Regions from separate parts of the Streptacidiphilus sp. PB12-B1b genome, predicted to be linked through region 4. Evidence: riboswitches for the same ligand, from Rfam matches in the RefSeq annotation. Region 4 holds a riboswitch; each other region holds the start of a gene.
The links. A riboswitch is a leader RNA that binds a small molecule or an ion and turns the genes downstream of it on or off. The one in region 4 is predicted to bind cyclic di-AMP.
Positions count from the first base shown of each region.

Region 1: another riboswitch for cyclic di-AMP. It lies ahead of GXW83_RS09130 (NlpC/P60 family protein); the one in region 4 lies ahead of GXW83_RS35035 (LysM peptidoglycan-binding domain-containing C40 family peptidase).
Region 2: another riboswitch for cyclic di-AMP. It lies ahead of GXW83_RS14495 (C40 family peptidase); the one in region 4 lies ahead of GXW83_RS35035 (LysM peptidoglycan-binding domain-containing C40 family peptidase).
Region 3: another riboswitch for cyclic di-AMP. It lies ahead of GXW83_RS32210 (M23 family metallopeptidase); the one in region 4 lies ahead of GXW83_RS35035 (LysM peptidoglycan-binding domain-containing C40 family peptidase).

Region 1 covers NZ_CP048405.1:2,001,963-2,008,969, reverse strand. The annotation lists gene GXW83_RS09135 (C40 family peptidase) at 1-38, opposite strand, end outside; gene GXW83_RS09130 (NlpC/P60 family protein) at 542-1,609, opposite strand; cyclic di-AMP (ydaO/yuaA leader) riboswitch at 1,621-1,772, opposite strand; gene GXW83_RS09125 (NlpC/P60 family protein) at 2,056-3,066, opposite strand; gene GXW83_RS09120 (NYN domain-containing protein) at 3,334-4,911, opposite strand; gene GXW83_RS09115 (hypothetical protein) at 5,017-5,289, opposite strand; gene GXW83_RS09110 (rhomboid family intramembrane serine protease) at 5,440-6,204, shown strand; gene GXW83_RS09105 (Lrp/AsnC family transcriptional regulator) at 6,201-6,482, shown strand; gene GXW83_RS09100 (aminotransferase class V-fold PLP-dependent enzyme) at 6,556-7,007, opposite strand, start outside.
Region 2 covers NZ_CP048405.1:3,192,578-3,199,584, reverse strand. The annotation lists gene GXW83_RS14530 (LysR family transcriptional regulator) at 1-21, opposite strand, end outside; gene GXW83_RS14525 (NAD(P)H-binding protein) at 134-1,027, shown strand; gene GXW83_RS14520 (darcynin family protein) at 1,119-1,484, shown strand; gene GXW83_RS14515 (MBL fold metallo-hydrolase) at 1,559-2,455, opposite strand; gene GXW83_RS14510 (hypothetical protein) at 2,502-3,476, opposite strand; gene GXW83_RS14505 (helix-turn-helix domain-containing protein) at 3,654-4,574, opposite strand; gene GXW83_RS14500 (alpha/beta fold hydrolase) at 4,664-5,404, opposite strand; cyclic di-AMP (ydaO/yuaA leader) riboswitch at 5,577-5,751, shown strand; gene GXW83_RS14495 (C40 family peptidase) at 5,762-6,868, shown strand.
Region 3 covers NZ_CP048405.1:7,389,821-7,396,827, forward strand. The annotation lists gene GXW83_RS32195 (PrsW family intramembrane metalloprotease) at 1-633, shown strand, start outside; gene GXW83_RS35180 (hypothetical protein) at 762-2,399, shown strand; gene GXW83_RS32205 (hypothetical protein) at 2,791-3,093, shown strand; gene GXW83_RS32210 (M23 family metallopeptidase) at 3,198-4,148, opposite strand; cyclic di-AMP (ydaO/yuaA leader) riboswitch at 4,161-4,312, opposite strand; gene GXW83_RS32215 (VOC family protein) at 4,468-4,812, opposite strand; gene GXW83_RS32220 (co-chaperone YbbN) at 4,958-5,590, opposite strand; gene GXW83_RS32225 (undecaprenyl-diphosphate phosphatase) at 5,783-6,718, opposite strand; gene GXW83_RS32230 (MFS transporter) at 6,911-7,007, opposite strand, start outside.
Region 4 covers NZ_CP048405.1:833,116-840,122, reverse strand. The annotation lists gene GXW83_RS03905 (sensor histidine kinase) at 1-269, shown strand, start outside; gene GXW83_RS03900 (response regulator transcription factor) at 266-952, shown strand; gene GXW83_RS03895 (ATP-binding cassette domain-containing protein) at 1,104-2,057, shown strand; gene GXW83_RS03890 (ABC transporter permease) at 2,054-2,890, shown strand; gene GXW83_RS35035 (LysM peptidoglycan-binding domain-containing C40 family peptidase) at 2,986-4,041, opposite strand; cyclic di-AMP (ydaO/yuaA leader) riboswitch at 4,026-4,215, opposite strand; gene GXW83_RS03880 (MFS transporter) at 4,400-5,896, shown strand; gene GXW83_RS34775 (hypothetical protein) at 5,972-7,007, opposite strand, start outside.

The DNA of each region.
Region 1 (7,007 bases), 1.2 Mb from region 4:
GCCTGCTCGACCGCGCCGTCGTAGCGCTGCCCGGCCACCTCGGCCTGCCCGTAGAGCGCGGTGATCTGCTGCTGGACGCCCTCGGGGTGGTGGGCGCGCCGGGGTCGGCGAGTGCGCTGCCGCCGCCCGCGAGGACGGCGGCGGTGGCGGCCAGCAGGCTGACGGCGGTGCGGGACAGCGCGGCCACGGCTGGGCCCTGGGCCGGCGGTCGGGCACGTCGATGGGACGCCACGTGGGCGGGCTCCGTTCGTCCGGTGCCGGGCCCGGGGCGCGACGTCGGCTGCGTCGGTACGGGCCTGGCGGCCCCCGGCGCCGCCCGGGGAGGGCGGTCGACGACACGGAGGGCCGAGGCCAGACGTTAGCGAGTCCGACGCGGCTAGTCCAAACCCCCACAACAGCGAAAATATTCGCCCATTTCGCACACATCGGCGGGGCCGCCCGCGACCTGGGCGGGGCCGGGTACGCCGACGGGCCCGCTCCCCGGTGGGGAGTCGGACCCGTGCCGCTGTTCGGTGCCACCGGAGGACCGGTGGCCCGCAGGCTAGAGGTGGCGCATCGCGTAGATGGAGCCGATGGTGCTGAGCGACTCGTAGCGCACCTCCGCGCCGGGGTGCGGCGCGTGCAGCACGATGCCGTTGCCGGCGTACATGCCCACGTGGGAGTCGTCGTTGAAGAAGATCAGGTCGCCGACCTGGAGGTCGGACACGCTGGACACCGGGGTGCCCACGTCGATCTGGTCGTAGGTGGTGCGGCCGATGTCCATGCCGGCCTTGGCGTAGGCCCACATCATCAGACCGGAGCAGTCGAAGGTGGTCGGGCCGGTGTCGCCGTAGACGTACGCGTCGCCGATGCGGGTCTGCGCGGCGGCGAAGGCGGCGGCCTCGACCGAGTCGCCGGGGGCGGAGTGGCCCAGGTCGGCGCTGCTGCCGTAGCTGCTGCCGCCACTGCCGACGTGCGCGGTGGTGGTGGCCGGCGCGGTGTTCAGGGCCACGTTGACCGCGGCGCGCTGGGCGGCGGTGAAGGAGTTCAGCTTGGCCTGCGCGGCGGCCAGCTTCTGCTGCACCTGGGCCTTGGCCTCGGCCAGCTGCTTGCTGGTGGCGTCCAGGGCCTTGAGCTTGCCCTCGGCGTCGGACTTCTCGTTGTCCAGGGTGGCCTGCTCGGTCTGCAGCGAGGACAGTGTGGTCGCCTGGTTGTTGTCCACCTGCTGGTTCATGGACGCCTGGTCCAGATAGTCCGTGGGGTCGGAGGAGAGCATCAGCTGCACCGAGGGGTCGATCGTGCCCTCGCGGTACTGCGCGGCGGCGGTGGCCCCCAGGCTCGCCTCCCGGGCGTTGACCGCGGCCTGCTGCCGGGCGATCTCGTTCTGCAGGGTGGTGACCTGCTTCTGCAGCTGCTGCTGCTGTTCCTGCGCCGCGTCGTACTTCTGCACGGCGGTGTCGGAGGCGGTGTTCAGCTGCTCGACCTGCGCCTTGAGCGACGCGGTGGTGGGCGTGGGAGCGGCCTGCGCGGACTGCGCGTTGGCGGCGATGGCCACGGCGGTGACCGCGGCGGCGGTGAGCACGGTCACCCGGGTACGACCCGGCGATTTGGGACGACGGTGGGACGCCACGAAGGCGGTACTCCTTCTTCCTACGTCCGCCTACCGGGTGAGCTGACGGGTTCGGGCTGGAAGATCGCCCTACGGCGCTTCACCGGCTGGGAGCCGGCCTGGCGTCGATTCACCCCGAGGAACAAGTGGTTCCCCGGCTCCGAGTTGTCGGCATCCCCTGTGGGCGGCGAGCGCCCTGCCACGCCTCGGACTCGGCGGGAACCTCCGCTGCCACCCGGACCGGGTGATCGACGTCGCGGTGGTTCGGCCCCCGACACTAGTGACCCAACCGTGATCCGTTCAAATCATTGTCAGGAAAATGTTTCTGACGCTTCGATTTCCTGTCGGAACAGCGACGCACCGCAGTCCCATGGTGACCGTATGCCGTCGACATCGCTGCCAAAACGGTCAGAACGGTCGAACCAGGGGGACAGATGTGGTAACAGTCACATCACGGGAGGGCAGCGTCAGATGCGGCGGACGGCGACGACCCCGCCGAAGTCGGAGATCGGCATGATGGAGACGGTGTAGCCGTACTCCGGGGCGTTCAGCAGCATGCCGTTGCCCGCGTACAGGCCGACGTGCGCGCCGTCCTCCAGCACCACGATGTCGCCCACCTGGATGTCCGACGGGCTGACGTAGCTGCCCACCGACTCGTCGGCGTAGGAGGAGTGCGGCAGGCTGATGCCGGCGTGCGCGTAGGCCCACATCACCAGGCCCGAGCAGTCGAAGGCGTCCGGCCCGGCGCCGGCCCACTGGTACGGCGCGACGCCGACCTTGCTGAGCGCCGCCCGCATCGCCGTCTGCGCCGCGGCGGAGATGCCGCTCAGGTCGACCTGGCTGGGGGACATGGTGGAGCCGTTGCGGTCGCCGCCGATCGAGCCGTACCCGCCGCCGCCACCGCCGTTCACCTGCGCCTGCTGAACCGGCGTCAGCGAGGCCATCACCGTCTGCGCCTTCTTCAGCTGGGACTGCGCGGCGGCCTTGTTCTGCTGCATCTGCTTGAGCAGCGCCTGCTCGGCCGCCAGCTCGGCGGTGGCCTGGGCCTTCTGCCGGTCCAGCAGCTGCTGCTGCGCCTCCACGCCCGAGAAGACCGCGGCCTGGCTGGAGTCCAGCTCGCCCTGGACCGACGCCTGGTTGAGGTAGGCGGTCGGGTCGGTGGAGAGCATCAGCTGCACCGAGGGGTCCACCGCACCGGTCCGGTACTGGGCCGCCGCCTCGGCGCCCAGCTGGGCCTCCTCGGTGTTGATGGTGGACTGCTCGCGGGCGATCTCGTTCTGCAGCAGCGCCACCCGCTGCTGCAGCGCCTGCTCCTGGCTCTGCGCCTGGTCGTACTTCTGTCCCGCCGCGTCGGCCGCCTGCCGGTCCGCCGCCACCTCCTTGGTGGCCTGGCTGAGCGTCAGCTTGGGCGCCGCCTGCGCACCGGCCTGCGCCGAGATCGCTACGGCCGTCGCCGCCGCAGCAGTGAGGACCGACACGCGGGCGCGGCTCGGTTGCTTCGGGCGGCGATGTGAGGCCACGAGGTCTCAGTTCCCTTCCGGCGACCGCCGAGGGGCCCGCGCCGCGACCCCCGCTGCGACGCCCGGGCACGGGCGGGAACCCCCGCATCACCCGGTCGGGCGATCGTCAGGACAGAGGTTCGAGAGCAGAGACTAGTGAGATCGATATCAATCTGTCGCCCTCAGGGCGAAAACAGTCAGCTAATGCGAAGAATGTCCGTCTCAGTAATCGGATGAAACGGACCTTCAGGTGCGGACCAGTCGCCGCAGCAGCATCGCCGAGGGCACCGGACGCGCCCCGGCCTTGCGCACGCCGTCCGCCACCTCGCGGTCGGTGGAGACCACCACCACCGGGCGCCCCTCCGGCTCGGCCCGCACCAGCCGCCGGATCAGCTCGTCGGCGGTCTCGCCCGAACGGCTGAACAGCACCCGCACCCCGCGCGGCGGCGCCATCGGCACCGGCGCGTCCAGATCCTTGCCGTCGAACACGCAGGTCACCTCGGCGCCGCTGTGCCGGGCCAGCAGCGACAGGCCGTTCAGCAGCCGGGCCCGCTGCTTCTCCAGCGGCAGCGTCGGATAGCCGCTCTTGGTGACGTTGTAGCCGTCCACCACCAGGTGCGCCAGCGGCAGCTGCAGCAGCTGGTCCAGCAGCGCCGGATCGTCCGCGTCCAGCGCCCTGCGGGCCACGTCGTGCGGGGAGGCCGTGGTCGGCGAGACCGCCTCCACCGACTCGGCCGGACGGCCGGACAGCGGCGGCAGGCCCAGCTCCCGCTGCAACCCCTGCGCGCCCTGCAGCACCACGTCCAGCAGCAGCCGCAGCCGCATGTCCTCCGCGCTGCGCCCCTCGCGCGAGGCCCGCTTGGACGCCTCCAGCGCCGACTCGGCCTCGGCCAGACGGTGCTTGAGCCGGCGCAACTCGCTGTCCACCGCGCCGCGTTCGGTCGCCCCGGACGACCGCAGCGCCTCCAGCTCGGCGGTCACCTTGCGGGTGACCGCCTCGGCGCGCCGGGTGTCCGCCTCCAGGCTGCGCAGCTTCCGGCGGAGCGAGTCGCCCTCCTTCTTCGCCGCGTCCAGCTCGCTGCGGCTGCGCTCGGCGTCGGCCCGGGCGGTGTCGCGCAGCGCCGACAGCTCCGCCTGGAGCTTCTCGACCAGCCGCGCGGACTCGGCCGCGGCGCCCTCCGACTCGACCCGCTCGACCTCCTCCCCCGCCTCGCCGACCAGCCGGCTCCAGCCCGCCGGGCGCAGCAGGTAGGCGACGGCGGCGACGTCCAGCGGATCGACGGCGGCCGGGACCACGCCCGACTCCAGGACGCTGACCAGGTCCGGCTGTCCGAGCCGGACCCGGTCCGCTATCCGCAGCCGGAACTGCGGGTCGGCCTCCAGCGCGGCGGCGATGGCCGTGGAGCCGCGCCGGGCCCGCTGGACCGGGGTGAACTTGGCGTACGGGCGCAGCCGCGGCGGCAGCTCGGCCGAGGGCACGGCCGCCAGGGCGTCGGCGGCGATGCCCACCACCCGCCGCCGCACCCCCTCCGGCAACGGCCGCTCCAACTGCTCCCCCGCCCCGGCCGCATCCGCCGCGGCCTCGGCGTCGGGATCGACCTCGGGCGCGGGCGCGGCGTCGGCAGCGGCGTCGGGCGCGGCAGCGGCGTCAGGTGCGGCGTCGGCAGCAGCATCGGGCTCGGCTTCGGCCCCGGCGTCGACGGTGGTGTCGGGTGTGGGCGGGGCGGGCCGGAGAGCGGTGTGCGGCGCGGGCAGCGCAGGGACCGGCGCCGCGTCGTCGAGCCGCTGCGGGCCCCCGGCGCTGTCCGCCCTGTCTGAATCCACCACGTCCTGTATCTCCGATCCGGTCCCCGGGCGTCGCCCGCCTGGTGACCATTCTCGCCCGTCCAGCCCCCCACTCGTCACTGCGCCACTACCCGAAGCCGGGTACTAGCCCTCGGAACGCTCCGCCTGCGCCGCCGCCTCGGCCTCCGCACCGGGCCGGTCGACCAGTTCCACCTGGTCCACCGCGCTGCACCAGCGGCACCGCACCGACTCGACGGTCTCGCTGAGCACCTCGCGCTCCTCGACCCGGGGCTCCCCCGCCAGGTCCAGGTGGACGAACTCGACCACCCGGGAGGAGCGCGTGACGTCGAAGCGGGTCAGGTTGCCGCACAGGGTGCAGCGCCACCTGGTCCCCTCGGTGGGCAGGGGGACGGTCATGGGGCGGTCCTCTCGGTTCGCGGGACACCCGGTCGTCCCGGATGCGGCTACCCCAGAACCCTATGGCCTACCCCCGCGCGCCGGGACGCCGTCCCCCACACGTCCCAGCCCAGCGCGGCCCTTTCGGCCCCGCCGGGCAATGCTGGGAGCATGGTGACACCGGTACGTGCCGAGAGCCCGCTCCGCAGCCTGCCGGTGGTGACCTGCCTGCTGATCGCGGTGAACGTCGCCGTCTTCCTGGTCGGGCCCGCCTCCGGGCTGGACCCGCTGTACGGCTCCGGGGCGCACCGGGCCGCCGTGGAGCAGGCGTACTTCCTGCACTGGGGCGTCGTCCCCCGGGAGCTGCTGGACAACCAGGCCCGGCCCGGCGAGTTCCCCGGCATCCCGGCACTGTCGGTGCTGACCGCCATGTTCGTCCACGCCGGCTGGATGCACCTGCTCGGCAACATGGTGTTCCTCTACGTCTTCGGCACCATGGCCGAGGAGCGCATGGGACGCCTGCCCTACCTCCTCTTCTACGTGGCCGTGGGCTACCTGGCGACGTACGGCTACGCCCTGGTCGAGCTGCACGGCGCCAGCGGCGGGCAGTCGCTGGTGGGGGCGTCCGGGGCGATCGCCGGGGTGCTGGGGGCGTACCTGCGGCTGTACCCCCGGGCGCGGGTGACCACGGTCGTCCCGCTGCTGCTGTTCCTGCCGCTGCGCTTCCCGGCGTGGGCGGTGCTCGGGCTGTGGTTCGTCATCCAGGGACTGTCGCTGCGCTCCCCCGGCGCGGCCTCCCCGGACGTCGCCTACGCGGCGCACCTGATCGGCTTCGCCGGAGGCTTCCTCTTCGCCTGGCTGCTCTACTGCCGCAGGCGCGGGCGCGGCTACGCTGGGCCCACCGCACTGCCACCCTCCCAGGAGACCTACCCGTGATCACCGCGATCGTGCTCATCAAGACCAGCGTCGACCGGATCCCCGAGATCGCCGAGACGATCGCGGCCCTGGAGGGCGTCAGCGAGGTGTACTCCGTCACCGGCACCTACGACCTGGTGGCGATGGTCCGGGTGCGGGCGCACGAGGACCTGGCGGACGTCATCCCCGGGCACGTCAACCAGGTGCCGGGAGTGGTCAGCACGGAGACCCACATCGCCTTCCGCACCTACTCCCGGCACGACCTGGACGCGGCCTTCGCCATCGGCCTGGACGAGTAGCGGACGCCACTCCCGCGGATGCCCCCAGGACGCGCCCGCGCCGCCGCCCGGGCCCGCCGCCCGGGCGGTCCGGTCAGCGGCGGGTGTCGGGGACGCAGCGGCCGCCCTCGGTGCGGTAGGCCCACTGCGCGCCCTGGGTGACCAGCTCCCGCACCGCCGCCACGAAGCGGTCGACGTGCTCGTCCGGGGTGCCCGCGCCGAAGCTGACCCGGATCGCGTTCAGGCTGCGCTCCCCCGGCAGCGACGCCTCCGGCGCCCCGCACTCGGAGGGCACGTTCTCCTCGCCGCCGAGCAGGGTCCGCACCAGCGGGTGCGCGCAGAACAGGCCGTCGCGGACGCCGATGCCGTACTCGGCGGACAGCGCGGCGGAGAAGTGCGAGCTGTTCCAGCCCTGCACCACGAAGGAGAGCACGCCGACCCGCGGGTGGTCCTCGCCGAACAGGGTCAGCACCCGCACCTCGGGCACGGCCGCCAGGCCCTCGCGCAGCCGGGCGATCAGCTGCCGCTCCCGGGCCACCAGCGCGT
Region 2 (7,007 bases), 2.4 Mb from region 4:
TGCCGTATCCGGGCTGTTCACCAGCGGTATTCCATTTCCGTCAATGATTCCGTGCCGACGTTCCCATTGTGGCAGCACCGGGATCCTCCGCAGGATGAGGGGTGTACCGACCAGCACGACCTACGAGGTTTTCATGATCGTTATTACCGCTCCCACCGGCAACATCGGCCGCCACCTGCTCCCCCTGCTCCTGGAGTCCGCCCCCGCCGCGGGCGAGGAGCTGCGCGTGATCGTGCGCGATCCCGCCCGGCTACCGGACGCGGTGCGCGGACGCGTCGAGGTGGTCACCGGCTCGCACGGGGACGCCGAGGTCGTCGACCGGGCCTTCGCGGGGGCCGACGCCGTATTCTGGCTCGCCCCGCCGGACGCCACCCTGACCCCGTACGACGCCTACAGCGGCTTCAGCGGCCCAGCCGTGAGGGCCCTCGCCGCCCACGGCGTGGGCCATGTCGTCGGCGTCTCCGCGCTCGGCCGCGGCACCCCGCTCGCCGACCGGGCCGGGCTGGTCACCGCCTCCCTCGCCCTGGACGACCTGATCGCCGGGACCGGTGTCGCCTACCGGGCCCTGGCCAACCCGTCCTTCTTCGAGAACCTCCTGGAGGAGGCCGACTCGATCCGCGAGAAGGGCGTCTTCACCGACTCCGTCGACGCCGACCGCCGGGCCCCCTTCGTCGCCGTCGCGGACATCGCGGCCGTCGCCGCCGGCCTGCTGCTGGACCGCTCGTGGACCGGCACCGACAGCGTCCCGGTGCTCGGCCCGCGGGACCTCTCCCCCAACGACCTGGCCCGCATCATGACCGAACAGCTCGGCCGACCCGTGCGCTACGAACGCCAGCCGCTCGACGAGCTGTACACCACCCTCGTCGGCTACGGCCTGAACGAGGAGTTCGTCCAGGGCATCGTCGACATGAAGCGGGCCAAGGACGAGGGTCTGGACGCCGGCGTGGCCCGCACCCTGGGCACCGCCACGCCCACCGGCTTCGAGCACTGGTGCGCCCGGACGCTCAAGCCCGCTGTCCTCGGCTGAGGGCGCACCGCCCGCACCGTGCACACGCACAAAGCACCAGCGCACCAACGCACCAACGCACCACGATCACCTACCACTTGGGGAACCCCTGATGCCCGCTGAGGAAACCGAACCGCCGGTCACGGCGTTCATGCTGGTCAAGACCACGCCCGAATGGCTCGCCCTGACCGTCCAGGAACGCGTGGACGCCTTCGCCACCGAGGTGCTGCCCGCGATCAAGTCCCGTACCACCGGCGTCCGTTCACGCTTCTACGACACGGAGTTCTACTCCGCGCGCGTGACCGACGTCTGGGTCTGGGAGGCGGACGACCACCGCGCCTACCGGCTGCTGATCGACGCGCTGCGCGAAACCCCGTTCTGGGACCGCTACTTCGAGGTCGTCGACCTGCTCGTCGGCACCGAGAACGGCTACGCCCGCAGCTACGGCGTGGAGACCGTCGCCACCATCACCACCTGACGCACGGCCTGCGCACGGCCTGCCGCCGCTCCCGGGATGGTGCTCCGGGAGCGGCGGCAGGCCGTTGCCGTGGGTCAGTACCGTGCGAGCGGCGCCCAGCCCTTGACGGCGAAGGCGTCGCCGCTGTGCTCGACCTCCAGGGCGCTGTGTCCGCTGAAGTGGGCGGGCAGGACCAGGGCGTGGGTGTCGGCAGCCCAGCCGAGCAGCCTGCGGCGGGTGGTGCGGGCGGCGGCCGGGTCCTGGCAGAAGCAGCTGCTGTGGTCGGGGTGCACGACCTGCAGCGGCGTGTGCAGGATGTCGCCCGCGAACAGGGCCCGGTCGGCGCCGGAGGCCAGCGTGACGACGCTGGACCCCGGGGTGTGGCCGGGAGCGGCCTCCAGCCGCAGATTGCCGTCGATGGTGTGGCTGTCCTCCCACAGCCGCACCTGGCCTGCGGCGTGGACGGGGGCGATGCTGTCCTCGTAGGCGTTCTCGTTGACGCCGCCGGCGACGTCCGGGTTGCCGGCCGGGTTCCAGAACTCGAAGTCGGCCCGGGGCATCAGGTAGACGGCGTTCGGGAAGGTGGGCACCCACGCGCCGTCGACCAGGCGGGTGTTCCAGCCGATGTGGTCGGCGTGCAGGTGGGTGTTGACCACCACGTCGACGTCCTCGGGCCGCACGCCGGCCCGGGCGAGGTTGGCGAGGTAGCCCGACTCCAGGCCGGTCCAGGACGGGACGCCGGGGCGGCTCTTGCCGTTGCCGACGCCGGTGTCGATCAGGATGGTCCGGCCCTCGCTGCGCAGCAGCCAGGTCTGGAAGGCGGTGTGGACCATGGCGTCGTCGGCGCCCAGGTGGTCGGGCACGAGCGCCTGCCGGTGCTCCTTCCACGCCTGCTCGGGCAGGTCGGGGAAGAACTGGTCGGCGGGCATGATCGGGCCGTGCATCTCCTCGATGCGGGTGACCGTGACGTCGCCGAGCGTGAGCTCGTTCATGGATGGCTCCTTGCGTGGTTACGGGTGAACAGCGGGGCTGCGCGGGTCAGTTGTTCAGGTGGGCGAGGACCAGGTCGGGGTCCGTGCCGGTGAGGTAGGCGGCGCTGAGGACGGAGACGGTGTCGCCGCGCAGCGCGATGGAGGTCGGTCCTTCCAGCCCGTCGGCCGCGGTCAGCACGATGGAGTGGCTGCCGTCGGGCTGGACCAGTGCGACCTGGTTGACGGTGTCGAGGGCGGCGAGGATCTGGTCGCCGCGCCCGGTGAAGGCGAAGTCGTCGATCCCGGTGAGCCCGGTGGCGGTGACCCGGGCCTGGCCGGCGCTGCCGTTCGGCAGGACCGGGATGCGCACGATGGTGCCCCGGTCCAGGTTGGTGACCCAGACCGCGCCGTCGCGGAGCTTCAGGCCGTTGGCGCCGAGGAATCCGGACGGGGCCAGCGCCGGGTCGGTGGACCACGACTGCGCGGCGCCGCCGGAGGTGGGCACGCGCCACACCGTGCCCAGTGCGGAGTCGGCGACGTACAGGCTGCCGGTGCGGGCGTCCAGGGCCAGGCCGTTGGGCAGGCTGTCGGCGGGCAGCGCGGCGATCCGCTCGGGCTGTCCGCCGGGGCGCAGCCGCCACACGCCGGTCAGGTCGGCCGTGCCGGTGGCGTACAGGAAGTACAGCGTCCCGTCGTGGCCGCGGACGATGCCGAGGGTCAGCGGGAAGCCGAGGGCCGGGGTGTGCACGCCGCCGTCGGCCGGAAGCGGCAGGGTCGCCAGGACCCGGATCGTGCCCGTGCGGGAGACCTCGGCGACCTGGCGGGCCTTGGCGAAGGTGACGTAGCTGCCGCCGTGCGGGGCCGGCGCGACGTTCTCCGGCGTCTGGCCGGCGGCCAGGTCGAAGTGCACGGCGACACGGGCGTCGCTCAGCGGCGCCGAGGCCGCGGAGGCGCTGGGGACGGCCAGGGCGGAGGTGGCCAGGACGGCGGCGGCGGACAGGCCGACGGCGGACAGGGCGGCCTTGGAGAGCTTGGTGAACATGGTTCCTTCACTGTTTTCGGGCATGCGGCAGCCACACGGCGGCGCATGGGTGAAAGGTGCGTCCGGCCAGGGCGCAGGCGCCCATGGCGGGTTGGGGCAGCGGCCGACGGTCGGCCGTTCCCGGGGGGAGTGATCGCCCGCCGCCGGCTCAGTGCGGGCGGCGGGCCGTGACGGGGGTCAGCCGGGGCTGACCTGGGCCCCTCGTCCTTCCGGGGCAGATGTGGGGGCAGGGGTGACGGCAGCGGTGGCGGGCCGGTCGATGGCCTGGGAGAGCAGGTCCAGCGCGGCCCGCGAGGGCGAGCCCGCCGCCGCGGTGGCGACCACGACGTTCGGGCCGGGCCCGTGGCTCAGCGTCTGCTGGGTGACGGTCAGCGAGCCGACCAGCGGGTGCCGCATCTCGTAGGCGGCGACCGTGCAGTCCTTGACCCGGTGGTCGGCCCACATCGAGGCGAAGTCGGGGCTCTTGGCGCTCAGTTCGCCCACCAGCGTGTGCAGTGCCGAGTCCTGCGGGTACTGGCCTGCCACCAGGCGCAGATTGCCCACGACCGCCTTGGCCTTGCTGGGCCAGTCCGCGTACAGCTCGCGGGTGTGGGCGTCGAGGAACACCAGCCTGGCCATGTTGGGGCGCCGGGCGGGCGACTCGGCGGCGTCCGGCTCCAGGTGTCCGGCGAACAGCGCGTGCCCCAGCCGGTTCCAGGCCAGGACGTCGCTGCGGCGGCCGATCACCACCGCGGGGACGTCCGCCAGGGCGTCCAGCAGCTGGCGCGCCGCGTCGGTCACCCGCTCCGGAGCGGGCCGCCGCCCCCGGCCGCGCTGACGCTCCGGGCGGGCCAGGTCGTGCAGGTGCAGCCGCTCGGCCTCGTCCAGCCGCAGGGCCCCGGCGATCGCGTCCAACACCTCGGGCGAGGCGTTCAGCGACTGCCCCTGCTCCAGCCGGGTGTAGTAGGACACGCTCACCCCGGCCAGCAGCGCCAACTCCTCGCGCCGGAGGCCGGAGACCCTCCGCCGCTCGCCGTAGGTGGGCATCCCGATGTCCTCGGGACGGAGCTGGGAGCGACGGGCCTGGAGGAACTCGCCGAGTTGCGATGTGCCGTTCATGGAATTCAGTATGTGCGGTCGCGCGGCGCGCAGCCTGCCCCTGCCATGGGTAGGCAGCGCCGGGTGGGGCGGCCCGGCCGGCGGGCGGCTCAGCCGAGGGTGAGCAGCAGCCCGGCGAGCTCGGCCGGCTGGGTGACCATGCAGTCGTGGCCGGTGGCCAGTTCCCGTACCTGCGCCGGGGCGCCGTTGGGCTGGGTCGCGGGAACCGGTCGGCGGGCGGGGCCGTCCGGCGGGCCGGCGACGCAGTGGATGTGCGTGCGCGGGATGGCGTCCGCGGCCGGGTTGCCGAGGTGCACCGGTTGCACCAAGCAGCGCACTGACTGGTCGGTGAGCAGCCCTTGCAGCCAGGCGGCGTCGGTCGGGTCGGTGACCCCGAACAGGCCGTGGGGCGGGGGCAGGGCGGGCAGCGGCGGTATCCGCCAGGGGCTGCCGGACGCGGCGGCCTGGTCGATCAGGGTCTGGGTCAGCGGGATGACGTCGAGCGCGCTCTCGCCGTCCTCGGGGACCATGGCGTCGAGGTAGACCAGGTGCGCGATCCGGTCCGGGATCTGGTGGGCGGCGGACGAGATGACCAGCCCGGCGTAGCTGTGTCCGACGAGGACCACCTCGGTGAGGTCCTGCCCGGTGATCAGCCCGACGACGTCCTGGACGTGCGTGTCGAGCCCGACCTCGGGGCTGAGCAGGTGGGCCCTGTCGCCGTGGCCGGTCAGCGAGGGGGCCAGCACCCGGTGTCCGGCGGAGGTCAGCAGCGGGACGACGCGCTCCCAGCACGCGCCGCTGTGCCAGGCTCCGTGCACCAGGAGGAAGGTCCGACCGGTCGGCATGCTCATGGGGATCTCCCTTGTCGGGGGTGTCTCGGCTGTGCTCCGCCCGTCCGCGGGATGCCTGCGGGAACCTTTCGGCGCATCAGTAATCTTTACCGACAAGCATTGAACTAATCACGGTTGGATCACTAAAGTCGGTCAGCGAACCACCGCGCTGTCGATCACCCGCCGGGTGGCAGCGGTGTTCCCGCCGAGTCCGAGGCGCGGCAGGAGAGCCGACAACTCGGAGCCGGGGAACCACTCGTTCCTCGGGGTGAATCGACGTCAGGCCGGTCACTGCCGGTGAGGCGCCGTAGGGCGATCTTCCAGCCCGAACCCGTCAGCTAACCCGGTAGGCGGGCGAGGAAGAAGGAGCTCGCCTTCGTGGCGTCCCATCGCCGTACCCCAACGCCCCACCGCACCCGGGTCACCGTGCTGACCGCCGTCGCCGCGACCACCGTGGCGATCACCGCCAACGCGCAGTCCGCGCAGGCCGCCCCGCCGCCCAGTACCGCCTCGCTCGCCGCCGAGGTGCAGGCCGACAACGTCGCCGCCGACGCGGCGGTGCAGCGGTACGACACCGCGCAGGAGCAACAGCAGCAGCTCCAGCAGCAGGTGACGGTCCTTCAGAACGAGATCGCCCGGCAGCAGGCCGCGATCAACGCGCAGGAGTCGCTGCTCGGGGCCGCCGCCGCAGCCCAGTACCGGGACGGGGGCACCATCGACCCGACCGTGCAGCTGATGCTCTCGGCCGACCCCTCCAACTACCTGGACCAGGCCTCCACCACCGTTCAACTCAACTCCAGCCAGGCCGAGTTGCTCAGCGGGTTGCAGGGCGCCGAGACCACGCTCGACAGGGAGAAGGCCACGGCCGAGGCCAAGCTCAGGGCGCTGGCCGCGTCCGCCGCCCGGCTGGCCGCCGCCAAGACCCAGGTCCAGCAGAAGCTGAGCGCCGCCCAGGCCCGGCTGAACTCCTTCACCGCCGCCCAGCGGCTCGCCGTCGACCAGGAGCTGAACGGCGCCCCGGCGACCACGACCGCCCACAACGGCAGCGGCGGCCACGGAGCCGGGGACGGGAACGGCGGCGGTGACAGTAGCGGTGGCGGCGCCCCGGTGGACCTGGGCCATGCCTCGGCCGGGGACGCGGTCGAGGCGGCGGCCTTCGCCGCGGCGCAGACCCGGCTCGGCGACCCGTACGTGTGGTCCCACACCGGCCCGACCACCTTCGACTGCTCCGGCCTGATGATGTGGGCCTACGACAAGGCCGGGCTGAACATCGGCCGCACCACCTACGACCAGGTCACCCAGGGCACCCCGGTCGCCAGCGAGTCCGACCTTCAGGTCGGCGACCTGGTGTTCTTCAACGACGACACGCACGTCGGCATGTACGCCGGAAACGGCATGATCCTGCACGCGCCGCACAAGGGCACGGTGGTGCGCTACGAGTCCATCGACACCGTCGGCACCGTCTACGCGATGCGGCACCTGTAGAGCCGACGCTGTTCCCCCGCCAGGCCCTTCGCCCCGCCACCCCGTGGCGGGGCGAAGCGCTGTCCGGGGCCCGGCCGGAGCCTGTCCATCGTTGTAACGCATCATTGAGCCGCTCCGGCGTCCGCGGCGTCAAGTACCG
Region 3 (7,007 bases), 6.6 Mb from region 4:
GCCAGGACCATGCGGGAGTACCTGGGCTTTGCGACCTCGCTGGCGTTCCTGCGGCAGCGCGCCGAACGCGGCCTGGTCGGCCCGGAGTTCCCGGAGCGCGAGCAGGAGCTGCTGCACCACCTGTGGGAGCGGCGGGAGGCGGTCCGGGAGGTGCTGGCGCGGGTCGGCGAGCAGGAGTGGCAGCGGCTGCACCCGCCGGTACGGCCGGTGTACGGCTATCGGGGCGTGCCGCCGCAGGCCGCACGCCGCCAGCCGCTGCCGTACGCCCCCCAGCCGTACCCACAGCCTTACGCACAGCAGGCGTACGCGCCGCAGCCGTACGCGCCGCAGCCGTACGCATCGCAGCCGTACGCGCCGCAGCCCTACCCGCAGGCGTACCCGCAGCCGTACGGGCCCGGGTATCCGGCGCCGTACGGCGCACCGGGCGGCTTCCTCCCGGCGCAGCCGGTGCCGGGCGCGGGCCACCAGCCGCCACCGTTCCCGTACCAGCCGCAGCCGCACGCGCACCCGCCCCTCCCGCAGTCGCAACCGCAGCCGCAGTCGGCAGCTCCCGCGCCCCTGCCCGCGCCCGGCCCGGAGCAGCCCGCACCGGCGTCCGAGCCGCACCAGCCGCCCGCGCATCCCTCCCACTGAGCCTCCGTATCCCCGGCCCGTCGGAACCTTCCGGGTCGCCCCCGGCGTTGTCCCTTTTATCCGCACGCTGCGTGCGGGACGCCGACAATGCGTCAGGAGGCCCGCGGATGACGGATGGCATCTATCGCATGGCTGTGACCAGCGGCCACGCCCACAGAGACACCGTCTCCCTGGCCGAGGAGCAGGTCCGGCACTGGCTGAAGGCGCAGCACTACGACGGCCCGGTCGCCGAGGAGGGCCGACATCGCGTCGGCTCGCAGGCTGTTCTGGACTGCTCGCTCAAGGAGCGCGTGCGGGGCGCGAAGGGCGCGAAGGAGTCACTCGCGCGCTGGCGGTTGCGGGAGTTCACGCTCCAGGGCATCTGGCAGACCTCGCTCACGGTGAGCACGCCCACCGGCGGACGCACCTGGGTGCGGCTGGATGCCGAGCTGCTCCCGGCGCGGGGCGTGGCCGTCGCCAAGGCGCCCGTCCCCTCCCTGGCCCGCGGCCTGCTGGACGTCCTCTCCGCCACCGAGGGCGAGCACCCGGGCGCCGCCTCCCTGCATGCGATGCCGACCGTGATCGAGCGCGGCGACCTGGACGAGGTCCTGGACGAGCTGTGCGATCCGGACCGCCGGCTGCCCATCGTCGTCGCCAGCACCCCCTCCCACACCGACTTCGACGACTGGCTGGCCGAGACCGTCGACCCGCTGCTGCGCGGCTGCGCCGGGCTGGCCGTCCTGTACGCCCTGGCCCCCGGCGCCGAGCGGGAGTTCAACCGGGCGCTGGAGCACCACCGGGTGTTCGGCGGCGCGGTCCGCACCTACCTCCCCGGCCTCGACCCGGCCTGGCAGCCGGACGCCCAGCGGCACCGGGTGATGGCCCGGCACACCTTCGAATCGGATCTGCGCCGCGCCTCCGGGCTGCTGGCCTGGCTGCCGCGCCGGCTCGCCGTGCAGACGCCCATGCCGGACGCGCTGGCGGCGCTGCCGCCGCTGCGGGCCCGGGGGCTGACCGACAGCGGCGCGGAGATCGACGGCGTGCAGCCGGGATCGCTGCTGGTGGACACGCACGAGGAGGAGGCGCTGGAGGAGCGGGCGCGCGCGGGCGAGATCCAGGAGGTACGGCGCTGGCTGCGGGCGGCCGAGGAGCGCGAGTCGGAGCTGGCCGCGGAGTACGACGAGCAGTACAGCGAGCTGCGCGAGGCCCGCACCGAGGTCCGCTCGCTGCGCGGGCGCCTCGCCGCCGCCGGGTACCCGGACCTCGCCGACCACGCCCCGGCCGAACGCGACCTGCACAACGACCCGGCGTCCTTCGCCGAGCTGCTGGAGCGGATGGACGAGTTCCCGCTGCTCCGGTTCACCGGCGACCCCCGGCTGACCCGCGACCTGGACCAGCAGACGGACCACCCGACCTGGGTCCGTATGGCCTGGGACGCCCTGCTCGCCCTCCAGGACTACGCCGAGGCGGCGGTCCGGGGCGAGTCCGGCGGGGACTTCCGCCGCTGGTGCGAGAACACCCCGGCCGACTGCCACGCCTTCCCCCCGCGCAAGGTGATCCGCGACGAGTCCCGTACCGTCCGCTCCCACGGCAAATGGAAGAGCGAACGCGAACTCCCGGTCCCGCTGGACGTCAACCCGGCCGGCGAAGTCTTCATGGGCGCCCACCTGCGCATAGGCGGTGGCGGCACCGCCCCCCGGCTCCACTACCACGACGACTGCTCAGGCACCGGCCGCATCTACATCGGCTACATGGGCCTGCACCTGCACAACACCCGCACCAACTAGCCCAGCGCGACCCACGACCCCGCCGGGGGTCCGGGGGTTGCCCCCCGGGGGATGGAGCATCGGCGACATGGGCCTGCACCCGCACAACACCCGCACCAACTAGCCCAGCGCGACCCACGACCCCGCCGGGGGTCCGGGGGTTGCCCCCCGGGGGATGGAGCATCGGCTACATGGGCCTGCACCCGCACAACACCCGCACCAACTAGCCCAGCGCGACCCACGACCCCGCCGGGGGTCCGGGGGCTGCCCCCCGGGGGATGGAGCATCGGCTACATGGGCCTGCACCTGCACAACACCCGCACCAACTAGCTCGGCGCAGCCCCCGCGCCAATTGGGGTGGCCGGGGGCGGGTTAGGGTGCTGGGAGGACTAGTGCAGGAGGTCGTACGGACATGGCGCGGATTCCCTCATCCCTGGTCGCGGCAGCCGGCCTGATCGGCGGCTACGGTGTCGCGCGGGCGACGAAGCGGCGCGAGCTGGGCGGTGCGGCGCTGCTCGCCGCGGGTGCGGTCGCGGCGACGCAGTGGAAGCGGACGGCGGGGCCGGTCACGGCCGGTGCGTTGAGCGGCCTGTACGTGGCCGCGTTCGCGGGCTCGCACCCGCTGGCGAAGAAGCTGGGCGCCTGGCCGTCGGTGCTGACCGTCGCCGGTGGCGTTGCGGTGGCGTCCTGGGCCGCGGTGGACCGCCGGGCCTGACAGCCCGGACGCGAGAGGTGAGAGGTCCGGACGGCAGCTGAGCCGTCCGGACCTCTCGTGTCTGCAGTCCGATCAGAGGATCAGAGGACAAAGAGGACCCGCGGTCAGATGCTGAGGCCGCGCTCGGAGAGCCACTGCGCCGGGTCGACCGGCTCGCCGCCGCCGGGGCGGACCTCCAGGTGCAGGTGCGGGCCGGAGACGTTGCCGGTGGCGCCGACCCGGCCGATGGGCTGACCGGGCGTCACTTCGCCGGAGCCGACGCCGATCGCGGAGAGGTGGCAGTACCAGAGCTCGGTGCCGTCGGGCAGGGTCTCCACGACCCGGTAGCCGTAGGAGCCGGCCCAGCCGGCCGAGGTGACGGTGCCCGCGCCGATGGCGACGACCGGCGCGCCGGTCGCGGCGGAGAGGTCCAGGCCGGTGTGCAACTGTGCCCAGTAGGTGCCGGACTGGCCGAAGCCCGCTCCGACCACGGCCCCCTGCACCGGGGTGACCAGGGTGCCGAGCTGCTGCTGGTCGGCGGCGGCGCGGGCCTGCTGCTCGGCCTGGACGACCTGCGCGGCGGCCTCGGCCTCGGCCCTGGCCTGGGCCTCCTGGGCTTCGGCCTGGGCGGCTGCCTCGGCGGCGTGCTGCGCGGAGGCGTGGGCCTCCGCCTCGGCGTCGGCCCGGGCGGCGGCGAGCTTGGCGGCGGCGGCCTGCGCGGCCTGGCGGCGGGCGGCGTCGTCGGAGTCGGCGCGCTGCTGCGCGGCCTGGGCGCGGATGCGGTCGGCGAGGGCGGTGCCGGGGTCGGCGGCGGTGGCGTCGCGTTCCATCAGCGCGGTGGTCCCGGTGGACAGTTCAGCGGTGGCGTGGTCCTGGACGCTGAGCGAGGGCTTGGCGCCGGTGGGCCTGGCGTCGCCGATGGTCGCCGCGTGGGCCGGGGTGGCCAGGCCGATCGCGCCGGTGGCGCCGACCGCGGCCATGGCCGCCAGGCCGAGGACGGCCGAGGGCGCGATCCCTGCGGGGCGCTGCGGCGCCTCGGGTTGCACGGGTGCCCACGCGGACTGGTACGACGCCACGATCGGCGTGCTCCTTTCCTTCCCTAGCGCCGACCGGGTTAGCTGACGGGTTCGGGGAGGAAGGTCCCCTACAGCCTCGCGGCTGATTCACCCCAGGTACGTGGTTCCCCGGCTCCTGGGCGTCGCACGGGGCGGCGCCCAGCAGGATTAGGCGACAGAGCACGACGCCGCTCGTCGAACGGCAGAACTTCGTGCTGCGTTATCAAACGTTAATCCTAGAGACGATTGATTCCAAGTGGTTCGGGGAGGCAGCTGGCAACTCACGTTGCATACGCGGCTTTTGTCCGCATCGGTGCACCGGATCGACACACGCCTGTCATCAGCGGACCAGGCAGAACTCATTGCCCTCCGGGTCGAGCATGACCTGGAACGCGCCCTGGTCGTCCGTCCGGACCTCGCCGACGGCCCGCGCGCCGAGCCCGATCAGGGCGGTGCGGGCGGTGGCGATGTCGGGGACGTCGATGTCCAGGTGCAGCCGGTTCTTCCGGCTCTGCTTGCCCTCGGGCACCCGTTGGAAGGCCAGCCGGGGCTGGCCGCCGGGCGGGTCGACGTAGGACCAGTCGGGCGCGCGGTCCACCGGCAGGCCGCCCACCAGCGCGGCCCAGAAGCGGGCCAGCCGCGCGGGCTCGGCGCAGTCCACCACGATCTCGTCCAACCGGCCCATGCCCGCGGTCGGGCCCTCGCTCGTCACCACTCCGCCACGCTAGCGCCGTACGGCCCGGGACTGCGAGGTTCCGGCGCGACGCGGGCGGGTGAAGCTGCCGAAGGGTGAAGCTGCGGGCGGGTGAAGCCGTGGGCGGGCGCGCCGGTCAGTGCTGGGCGGCGGCCGGGCCCGCGCCGCTGTAGAGCCAGTCGACGAGGAGGTCGGCCAGCTGGTCGGCGGCCAAGGCGCGGGCGTTGGCGAAGCGTCCGTCGCTGTCGCCTTCGAGGAGCTTGCCGTCGGGGGCGAGCTCGACCAGGGCCGGGATGCCGACGCTTCCCAGGTCGACGTAGCGCTGGGCGAGGGCCAGGTTGTGGTCGAAGTGGCCGACGTCGATGGCGACGGTGTGGTAGTTCCGGGCCAGTACCTGGTGCACGCCGGGGGTGTCGACCAACGCGGACATCGCGCGGCAGTCCTCGCACCAGGCCGAGCCGAAGTCCAGCAGCACCGGCCTGCCGTCCGCGCGGGCGGCGGCGAGGGCCCGGGCGACGTCGTCGGAGGCGTCGGCGGCCGGGTCGTAGCTGTCGGGGACGGGGTCGAGGGTGACCGGCGGCAGCGACAGGAACGGCCGGGCCAGGCCCAGGCTCTCGTCCGACGGCTGCCCGGGGCGTCCGGCGGCGCCGGCCCCGGCTGCGGGGCGTCCACGGCCGACGACGGTGACGCAGCCGCCGAGGCAGCCGCCGAGGACGAGTACGGCCAGGGCCCAGGCGAGCGCCCGGGACGCGGCGCGGAGGCCGGTCATCGGCGGGGCCCTCCTCGGTCCGACTCCGGGGCGCCTACCGCCCCGGCATCAGTTGAGCAGCCGGGCCGCGCCGCGCCCGGTGCATCGCCGGGGCGCGGTGCGGCAATCACCCCGTCGGGTGACTGCCGGGCCGCTCACCGCCCGGCGGGCGCAACCAGGACGGGACGGGACGGCCGCCGGGCCAGGCGCCGGTCAGCCCCAGCTGAGGTAGGCCAGGCTGCCGAGCCCGGCGAGGGTGCAGTAGATGGCGAACGGCGTGAGCGTCCGGGTCTCGAAGTACTTGGTGAGGAAGCGCGTCGCCACGTAGCCGGCGACGAACGCGGCGACCGAGCCGGCCAGCACCTGCCCGCGGATGCCGTCCCCGGCCGGGCCGAGCAGCGAGGGGACCTTGAGCAGCGCGGCGGCGCCGATGACCGGGGTGGCGAGCAGGAAGGCGAAGCGGGCGGCGTCCTCGTGGCGCAGGCCCTTGAAGATCCCGGCGCTCATGGTGACGCCGGAGCGGCTGATGCCGGGCAGCAGGGCCAGCACCTGGGCGCCGCCGACGATGGCGGCCTGCTTCCAGTTCAGCTTGCCGGTGATGCGCAGGTCGGACACCTCGTCCGGGTGCAGCGGCAGGCCGTCGGGGCCCAGCTCGTCGACGGCGGCGTCCCCGGCCCGGCGGCGGCCGCTGCCGCCGCGCTTCAGCCGCTCGGCGCCGTAGAGCACCAGGCCGTTGAGGGCGAGGAAGGCGGCCGCGACCTTGGGGGTGCCGAGGGCGTCCTGGAACACCTTGTTCAGGGCCAGCCCGACGATGCCGACCGGGACGGTGGCGACGATCAGCAGCCAGGCGAGCTTCTGGTCCACGGTCTCGATCCGGCGCTGGACGACGGAGGTGAGCAGGCCGCGGATGATCCGCACCCAGTCCCGCCAGAAGTAGACGACCAGGGCCAGCGCGGTGGCCAGGTGCAGGCCGATCAGCACGTTCAGGTACGGGGAGCCGGCGGCGGAGACATTGAGGTCCCGCTTCCAGGAGCCGCCGATGAGGGCGGGCACCAGGATGCTGTGGCCGAGGCTGGAGACGGGGAAAAGCTCCGTGACGCCCTGGAGCAGGCCGACGCCGATCGCTTCTGGATACGTGAGGACGGACATCGACGGCCTTCAGCAGACAGGGGCAAACACTGGGCAGTCAGAAAGTACTACAGAGCTGTAGACCCCCCGTCGCCGGGCCGTCCTTGTTCACCGCTCGGACGCCCCGAATTCACCGGAACCTCCGGCCGCCGTGGGGCGGTCGAAGGTTCCGGTGAACGGGCCGGGCGGCCTCGGGCGGCCCGGGCATCCCGGTCAGGCGACGGACTGCAGCTCCGGCCGCAGCTCGGGCCGGGGCCGGGGCAGCGCGGCGGAGCCTGCCACCACCCGCTCCGGGTGCACCGCGTTGTCC
Region 4 (7,007 bases):
ACGGGCTGACCGGCATGCGCGAGCGCGCGGCCGTCGTCGGCGGCACGCTGACCGCCGGACGCGACCCCTGGGGCGGCTTCCGGGTCGCCGCCGACCTCCCGCTGCGCCCGGGCGGCCTCCAGACCCCGGACACAACGAACACAACGGACGCCCTCGACGCACCGGACACACCGGACACCCCGGCCCCGATCGAGGCCGACCCGAGCGGCACCACCCCCACCGCCCAGCCCGCCCGGCCCGCCGGCGCGCTGCGGGGGGCCGGGGCATGACGACCGTACGCGTGCTGCTCGCCGACGATCAGGCGCTGCTGCGCGGCACCTTCCGGATGCTGATCGACTCCACCCCCGACATGGAGGTCGTCGGCGAGGCCGCCAACGGACGCGAGGCGGTCGACCTCGCCACCGCGCTCGCCGCCGGCTCCGGCGTGGACGTCCTGCTCATGGACATCCGCATGCCGGATCTGGACGGCCTCGCCGCCACCCGGCTGATCTGCGCGGACGAGAAGCTGGCCGGGGTGCGGGTGCTGATCCTGACCACCTTCGAGTTCGACGAGTACGTCGCCGAGGCGCTGCGCGCCGGGGCCAGCGGCTTCCTCGGCAAGGGCATGCGCCCGGAGGAGCTGCTGGACGCGGTGCGCACGGTGGCGGCCGGAGACTCACTGCTCTCCCCCACCGCCACCCGCAGCCTGATCACCCGCTTCCTCTCCCAGCCGGAGCGCCCCGCCGCCGCCGACCCGGGCCGACTGGACGTGCTGACGCCGCGCGAGCGGGACGTCATGGGCCTGGTCGCGCTCGGGCTGTCCAACGACGAGATCGCGGTCCGGCTGTTCCTCAGCCCGCTGACGGTGAAGACCCATGTGAACCGGGCCATGGCCAAGCTCGGCGCCCGCGACCGGGCGCAGCTGGTGGTCGCCGCCTACCAGTGCGGCCTGGTCCGGCCCGGCACCGGCTGACCCGATCAGCCCCGGGTCGCACGCGTACCGCCAGCAGCGGGATGAGGCCCGCGCCCGGGTGTACTGCGGCCGCAGTAGGCGGACCGATGCGGCAGGGGGACGCGCCGGGTCGCCGGGTCGGGCAAGGTGATCCCATGAACGGATTCCCGCGATGATCGTAGCCAGCAACCTGACCAAGCGGTACGGCGACAAGACCGCCGTGGACGACCTGTCGTTCACCATCAAGCCCGGCATCGTCACCGGCTTCCTCGGCCCCAACGGCGCGGGCAAGTCGACCACCATGCGCATGATCATGGGCTTGGACGCGCCCACCTCGGGCAGCGTCACCGTCAACGGCAAGCCCTACAACCAGCATGCCGCGCCGCTGCACGAGGTCGGCGCGCTGCTGGAGGCCAAGGCCATCCACACCGGCCGCAGCGCCCGCAACCACCTGCTGGCGCTGGCCGCCACCACCGGCATCGGCGCCCGCCGGGTGGACGAGGTCATCGACCTGGTCGGCCTGCGCGAGGTCGCGCGCAAGCGGGCCGGCGGGTTCTCGCTCGGCATGGGCCAGCGGCTCGGCATCGCCTCCGCGCTGCTCGGCGACCCGGCCACGGTGCTGCTGGACGAGCCGGTCAACGGCCTCGACCCCGAGGGCATCCTGTGGATCCGCAACCTGCTCAAGGGGCTGGCGTCCGAGGGCCGCACGGTCTTCGTCTCCTCGCACCTGATGAGCGAGATGGCGCTGACCGCCGAGCACCTGATCGTGGTCGGGCGCGGCAGGCCCATCGCGGACACCTCCGTGGAGGAGTTCACCCGCAGTGCCTCGCGCAACGTGGTGCGGGTCCGCTCGCCGCACGCCGACCGGCTGGCGGGGCTGCTGGTCGGCCCGGATGTCGCGGTGGAGAGCGCCGAGCCGGGCACGCTCGAGGTCACCGGCCTGGAGAGCGACCGCATCGGCACGATCGCGGCCGAGCACGGCATCACCCTGTTCGAGCTCGCGCCGCAGCAGGCCTCCCTGGAGGAGGCGTTCATGGAACTCACCCGGGACGCCGTCGAGTACCACGCCAGCACCACGGTCGCCGGTTCGGGCGAGTCGGCCGGCACCGGAAGGATCACCGCATGAGCACCACCGCCACCGAACTCCCCCAGGCCGCCCCGGCCCGGGTCCAGGAGGGGAAGGTCACCCAGCTGCGGGTGATCAACTCCGAGTGGATCAAGCTGCGGACGCTGCGCTCCACCCCGATCACGCTGCTGGTGGCCGTGCTCCTCATGGTCGCCCTGGGCCCGCTGCTCACCTGGGCCAACGCCGCCCACTCCGGCGGTGGTCCGGGCGACCATGGCGCCCCCATCGTCAACGGCGCCGAACTGAGCCTCTTCCCGTACCACTTCGCCCAGCTCGCCATCGGCGTCCTCGGCGTGCTGATGGTCACCGGCGAGTACAGCACCGGAATGATCCGGGCCAGCCTTTCGGCCGTCCCCAAGCGGCTGCCCGTCCTGTGGGCCAAGGCCGTGGTCTACGCCGTGGTCGTCCTGGTGCTGATGACCATTGCCTCGCTGGTCGCGTTCTACAGCGGCCAGGCCATCCTGTCGCACTACAGCCGATCCGTGACGCTGTCCGAACCCGGTGTCGCCCGGGTCGTCTTGGGGACCGGCCTGTACCTGGCCGTCGTCGGCCTGCTCGGTGTGGCCCTCGGCGCGCTGATCCGGAACGGCGCGGGTGCCATCTCCACCCTGGTCGGCCTGCTGCTGGTGATCCCGATCCTTTCCAACCTGCTGCCCTCGAGCTGGGCCCCGCACATCGTGCCCTACCTGCCCAGCAATGCCGGCGGCGCGCTGCTCAACGTCGTCCCAGACCCGACGTTGATGTCGCCGTGGGGCGGCTTCGCGCTGTTCGTCGGCTACGCCGTGGTGCTGCTGGCCGTCGCCGGCGTGCTGCTCAAGCGCCGCGACGCCTGACCGGCCGTACCGCGACGGCAATGACGCTGCGCCCCACCGGAGTTGTCCGGTGGGGCGCAGTGCTGTCGGCGGCTGGCGCCGCTGGGTGCCGAGGGTCAGAAACGGCCGGCGAAGGTGGGGGTGTAGTCGCTGATCGTGTCGATCTTGACGCCCGCGCTGGGGTTGGCGGCCTCGACGTACGAGCCGTTGCCGATGTAGATGGCGACGTGGTACGCACCGGCGGCGGTGCCGTCGCTGGACCAGAACAGCAGGTCGCCGGGCTGGAGGGCGTTCATGGACACCGGCGTGGCGGCGGCGGCCTGGTCCTCGCTGGTGCGCGGGATGGAGATCCCGGCCTGGGCCAGCGCGGCCTGGGTCAGGCCCGAGCAGTCCCAGGCGTCGGGGCCGGTGGCGCCGTAGACGTACGCCTTGCCGACCTGCGCCTGAGCGAAGGCGATCGCCGCCGCCATGCCGCTGCTGGAGCTGGGCGCGGTGGTCGTGGCCGAGTCGCCGGAGGTCGAGCCCGAGGCGGAGCCGGAGCCGGCGCCGGAGTTGGACGACGCGGAGGAGCCGGTCGAGGAACCGGCGCTGGTCGCGGCGTTGTAGGCGGCCTGGGCGGCGGCCGAGGCGGCGGTGTTGGCGTCGCTGGAGCCGGTGCCCGAGCCCGAGCCGGTGGCCGAACCGGAGGTGCTGGTCGTGCTGGCCGGGGTGCTGGGCGCGGGGGCGGCCGGGGCGCTGGTGTGCGACGCGACGACGGTGCCGTCGAGGACCAGGTGCTCGCCGGGGTAGATCAGGTCCGGGCCCTGGGTCAGCGTGGAGCGGTTGAGCGCGTACAGACGCTCCCAGCCCCCCGAGACGTGGTGCTTCTGCGCGATGGTGGAGAGCCAGTCACCGGCGACGACGGTGTACCCGGCGGGCGCGGCGGCGCGGCGGGGGGTGCCGGCGGAGGTGGGCGCGGCGGCCACGGCGGGCGCGGGGGTGGTGCTGGCGGCGCTGGCGGAGGAGGACGGGGCGGCCATGGCGCTGGTGGCGCCGGCCAGCGGGACGGCCATGCCGACGACGCTGGCGATTCCGGCGCCGGCGAGCAGGCGCTGGGTGGCGGTACGGCGGGCAGGAACGGCGCGGTGGCGGCCGCGGCTGGACAGCAGCATGGTGAAGTTTTCCTCTCCCACGCCTGCGAGGTGAGCTGTCGGATTCGGGCTGGAGTTGCCCGGCCGTGCGTGCACGGCTTCACCCCTAGCCGCGATGCTGGAATCGCGGCGACTTACCTGGTTCCCCCGCCCCTGCCGTGGTGTCGGTACTCGTGTGCCAACGCCTCCGCCGGCAGGACTCGGCGTTTCGGAAGAGTTGGTTCCGCATAAGTGCGAACAGGATGCACGCTAGGCAGATGAGGCTTGAAACTACAAGTCCGTGTGACCTCGGTCACTGAATGCAGCACGTGCGGACGGCATCTCCAGGCCCAGATGCCAGGCCCCCGGACCCCGCATAGTGTCGTACTTGTCCATATTTGAACGGATCGGAGATCCGGCCATGGCACGTACGACCGCAGAATCCACCACCGGCGACCAGGCCACCGGCAACAGCCGCCGATGGTGGGTGTTGGTGGTGATCGGCCTGGCCCAGCTGATGGTCGTTCTCGATGCGACGATCGTGAACATCGCCCTCCCCTCCGCCCAGCGGGAACTCGGCTTCACCGACGCCAACCGGCAGTGGGTGGTCACCGCCTACGCCCTGGCCTTCGGCAGCCTGCTGCTGCTGGGCGGGCGCATCGCCGACCTCGTCGGACGCAAGCGGGTGTTCCTCATCGGCCTGATCGGTTTCTCGGTCGCCTCCGCGATCGGCGGCGCCTCGCCCAACTTCGCCGTGCTGGTCTCCGCCCGCGCCCTCCAGGGCTGCTTCGGCGCCCTGCTCGCCCCGGCCGCGCTGTCCCTGCTCACCACCACCTTCAGCGACGGCAAGGAGCGCGCCAAGGCGTTCGGCATCTACGGCGCTATCGCCGGCACCGGCGGCGCCGTCGGCCTGCTGCTGGGCGGCGTGCTCACCGAGTACCTGAACTGGCGCTGGTGCCTGTACGTCAACCTGATCCTGGCGGTCATCGCCTTCACCGGCGGCATCCGGCTGCTGCGCGCGGGCAAGCCCGCCAACCCGCCGAGGCTGGACATCCCGGGCACGGTCATCGTCTCGCTGGGCCTGTTCTGCCTGGTCTACGGCTTCTCCAACGCCGAGTCGCACCCCTGGAGCACCGTCGCCACCTGGGGCTTCCTGCTCGCCGGTGTGATTCTCATCGCCGTCTTCGCCTGGTGGCAGGGCCGCACCCCGCACCCGCTGCTGCCGCCGCGGGTGGTGCTCAACCGGTTCCGGGCCGCGTCCTTCCTGGCGATGTTCATCTCCGGCGCGGGCATGTTCGGCGTCTTCCTGTTCCTGACGTACTACCTCCAGCAGTCGCTGGGCTACTCCCCGGTGATGACCGGGATGGCCTTCCTGCCGATGATCGGCATGCTGATCATCACCTCGGTCACCGCGCAGAACTCCCTCGTCCCGAGGATCGGTCCACGACCGATCGTGCCGGTGGGCATGCTGCTCGGCGCGGGCGCGATGACCTGGATGACCGCGCTCGACCTGCACAGCAGCTACGCGGCCAATGTGCTGCCGCCGCTGCTGGTGCTCGGCGCCGGCATCGGCCTGATCTTCGCCCCGGCGATGTCCACGGCCACGGCCCGGGTCGAGCCCCGCGACGCGGGCGTGGCCTCCGCCTGCGTCAACACCAGCCAGCAGGTGGGCGGCTCGATCGGCACCTCGCTGCTGAACACCCTGGCCACCAGCGCCGCCACCGCCTACCTCGTCGGCAGGCACCACACCCCCGCCGTGCTGGCCCAGGCGCAGCTGCACAGCTACTCGACGGCGTACTGGTGGTCCGCCGGGTTCTTCCTGTTCGGCATGGTCCTGTGCGGCCTGCTCTACCCCTCCGGCAGGCCGGCCGCCGCCCCCGAGCAGGCGGACGCCGAGGCGGCCCCGGTGCACATGTGACCTCCCCGGCACCGGCGCGGCCCCCGGTCCACGTGCACCGGGGGCCGCGCCGGGCCAGGCGGGTTCAGATACGGGTCAGACGCGGGTCAGCCGGGCCCCGTACGAGGGCTCGGCCAGCGCCGACCGCAGCGTGACCGGAATCCGCTGGGCGCTGGCGCCCGTGCCGACCACCAGGTAGGCCACCGCCTGACCGGCCTTCCCGGTGCGCGGCACGGCGCCGCCCACGGCCTCCAGCGACACCGGGACGGTCGTCCCGGCCCAGCCGATGACGTTGACGTCCTTGGAGACGACCAGCGGCGTGTGGCCGCCCTCGCCGTCGTCCACGTACCCGACCACCTGGCCCTTGCTCACCAGGATCTGCGACTGCAGCACGTTCTCCGCGCTCACCAGCAGCTTCTTGCTGGTCGCCATCGCGTTGTCGAGGATGCCGAACGACGCGCTCAGCGCGGGCTGGCCCAGCGTCACGCCGAGGACCGTCTGCGTGGTGCCGCCGACGGTCGTCCGGGCCGCCCACATCAGGCAGCCCAGCGCCGCCGAGTCCGAACCGGTCTTGACGCCGATGACGCCGTCCTGGCCGATCAGGGTGTTGGTGTTGTACGTCAGCGGGTTCTGCGGCGGCGAGAACGAGGTGGTGCTGACGATCTCCCGGAACACCGGCGTCTCGATCGCCACCTTGGCCAGCTTCAGCTGGTCGTCGGCGGTGCTCTTGGTGGTGTCCTGGAGGCCGCTGGGGTCCGTGTACGTGGTCTGGTTCATGCCCAGCGCGGCGGCCTCCTGCTGCATCTTGACGACGAAGGCGGCGTCGGTGCCCGCGTCCCAACGGCCCAGCAGCCGGGCCACGTTGTTGGCCGAGGGGATCAGCAGCATCTGCAGCGCCTGGTACTCGCTGATGCGCTCGCCCTTGGTGACCTTCATGACGGACTCGCCGTCCTTGGTCCCGTTGGTGTAGTCGTCCTGCGCCTGCTGGTCCACGGTGATCAGCGGGCCCTGCTGGCCGACGGTCAGCGGGTGGTCCTTGAGGACCAGGTGCGCGGTCATCACCTTGGTGACGCTGGCGATCGGCACCGGCTTCTCCGCGCCGCTGTTGCCCAGCATGCCCAGGCCGTCGACC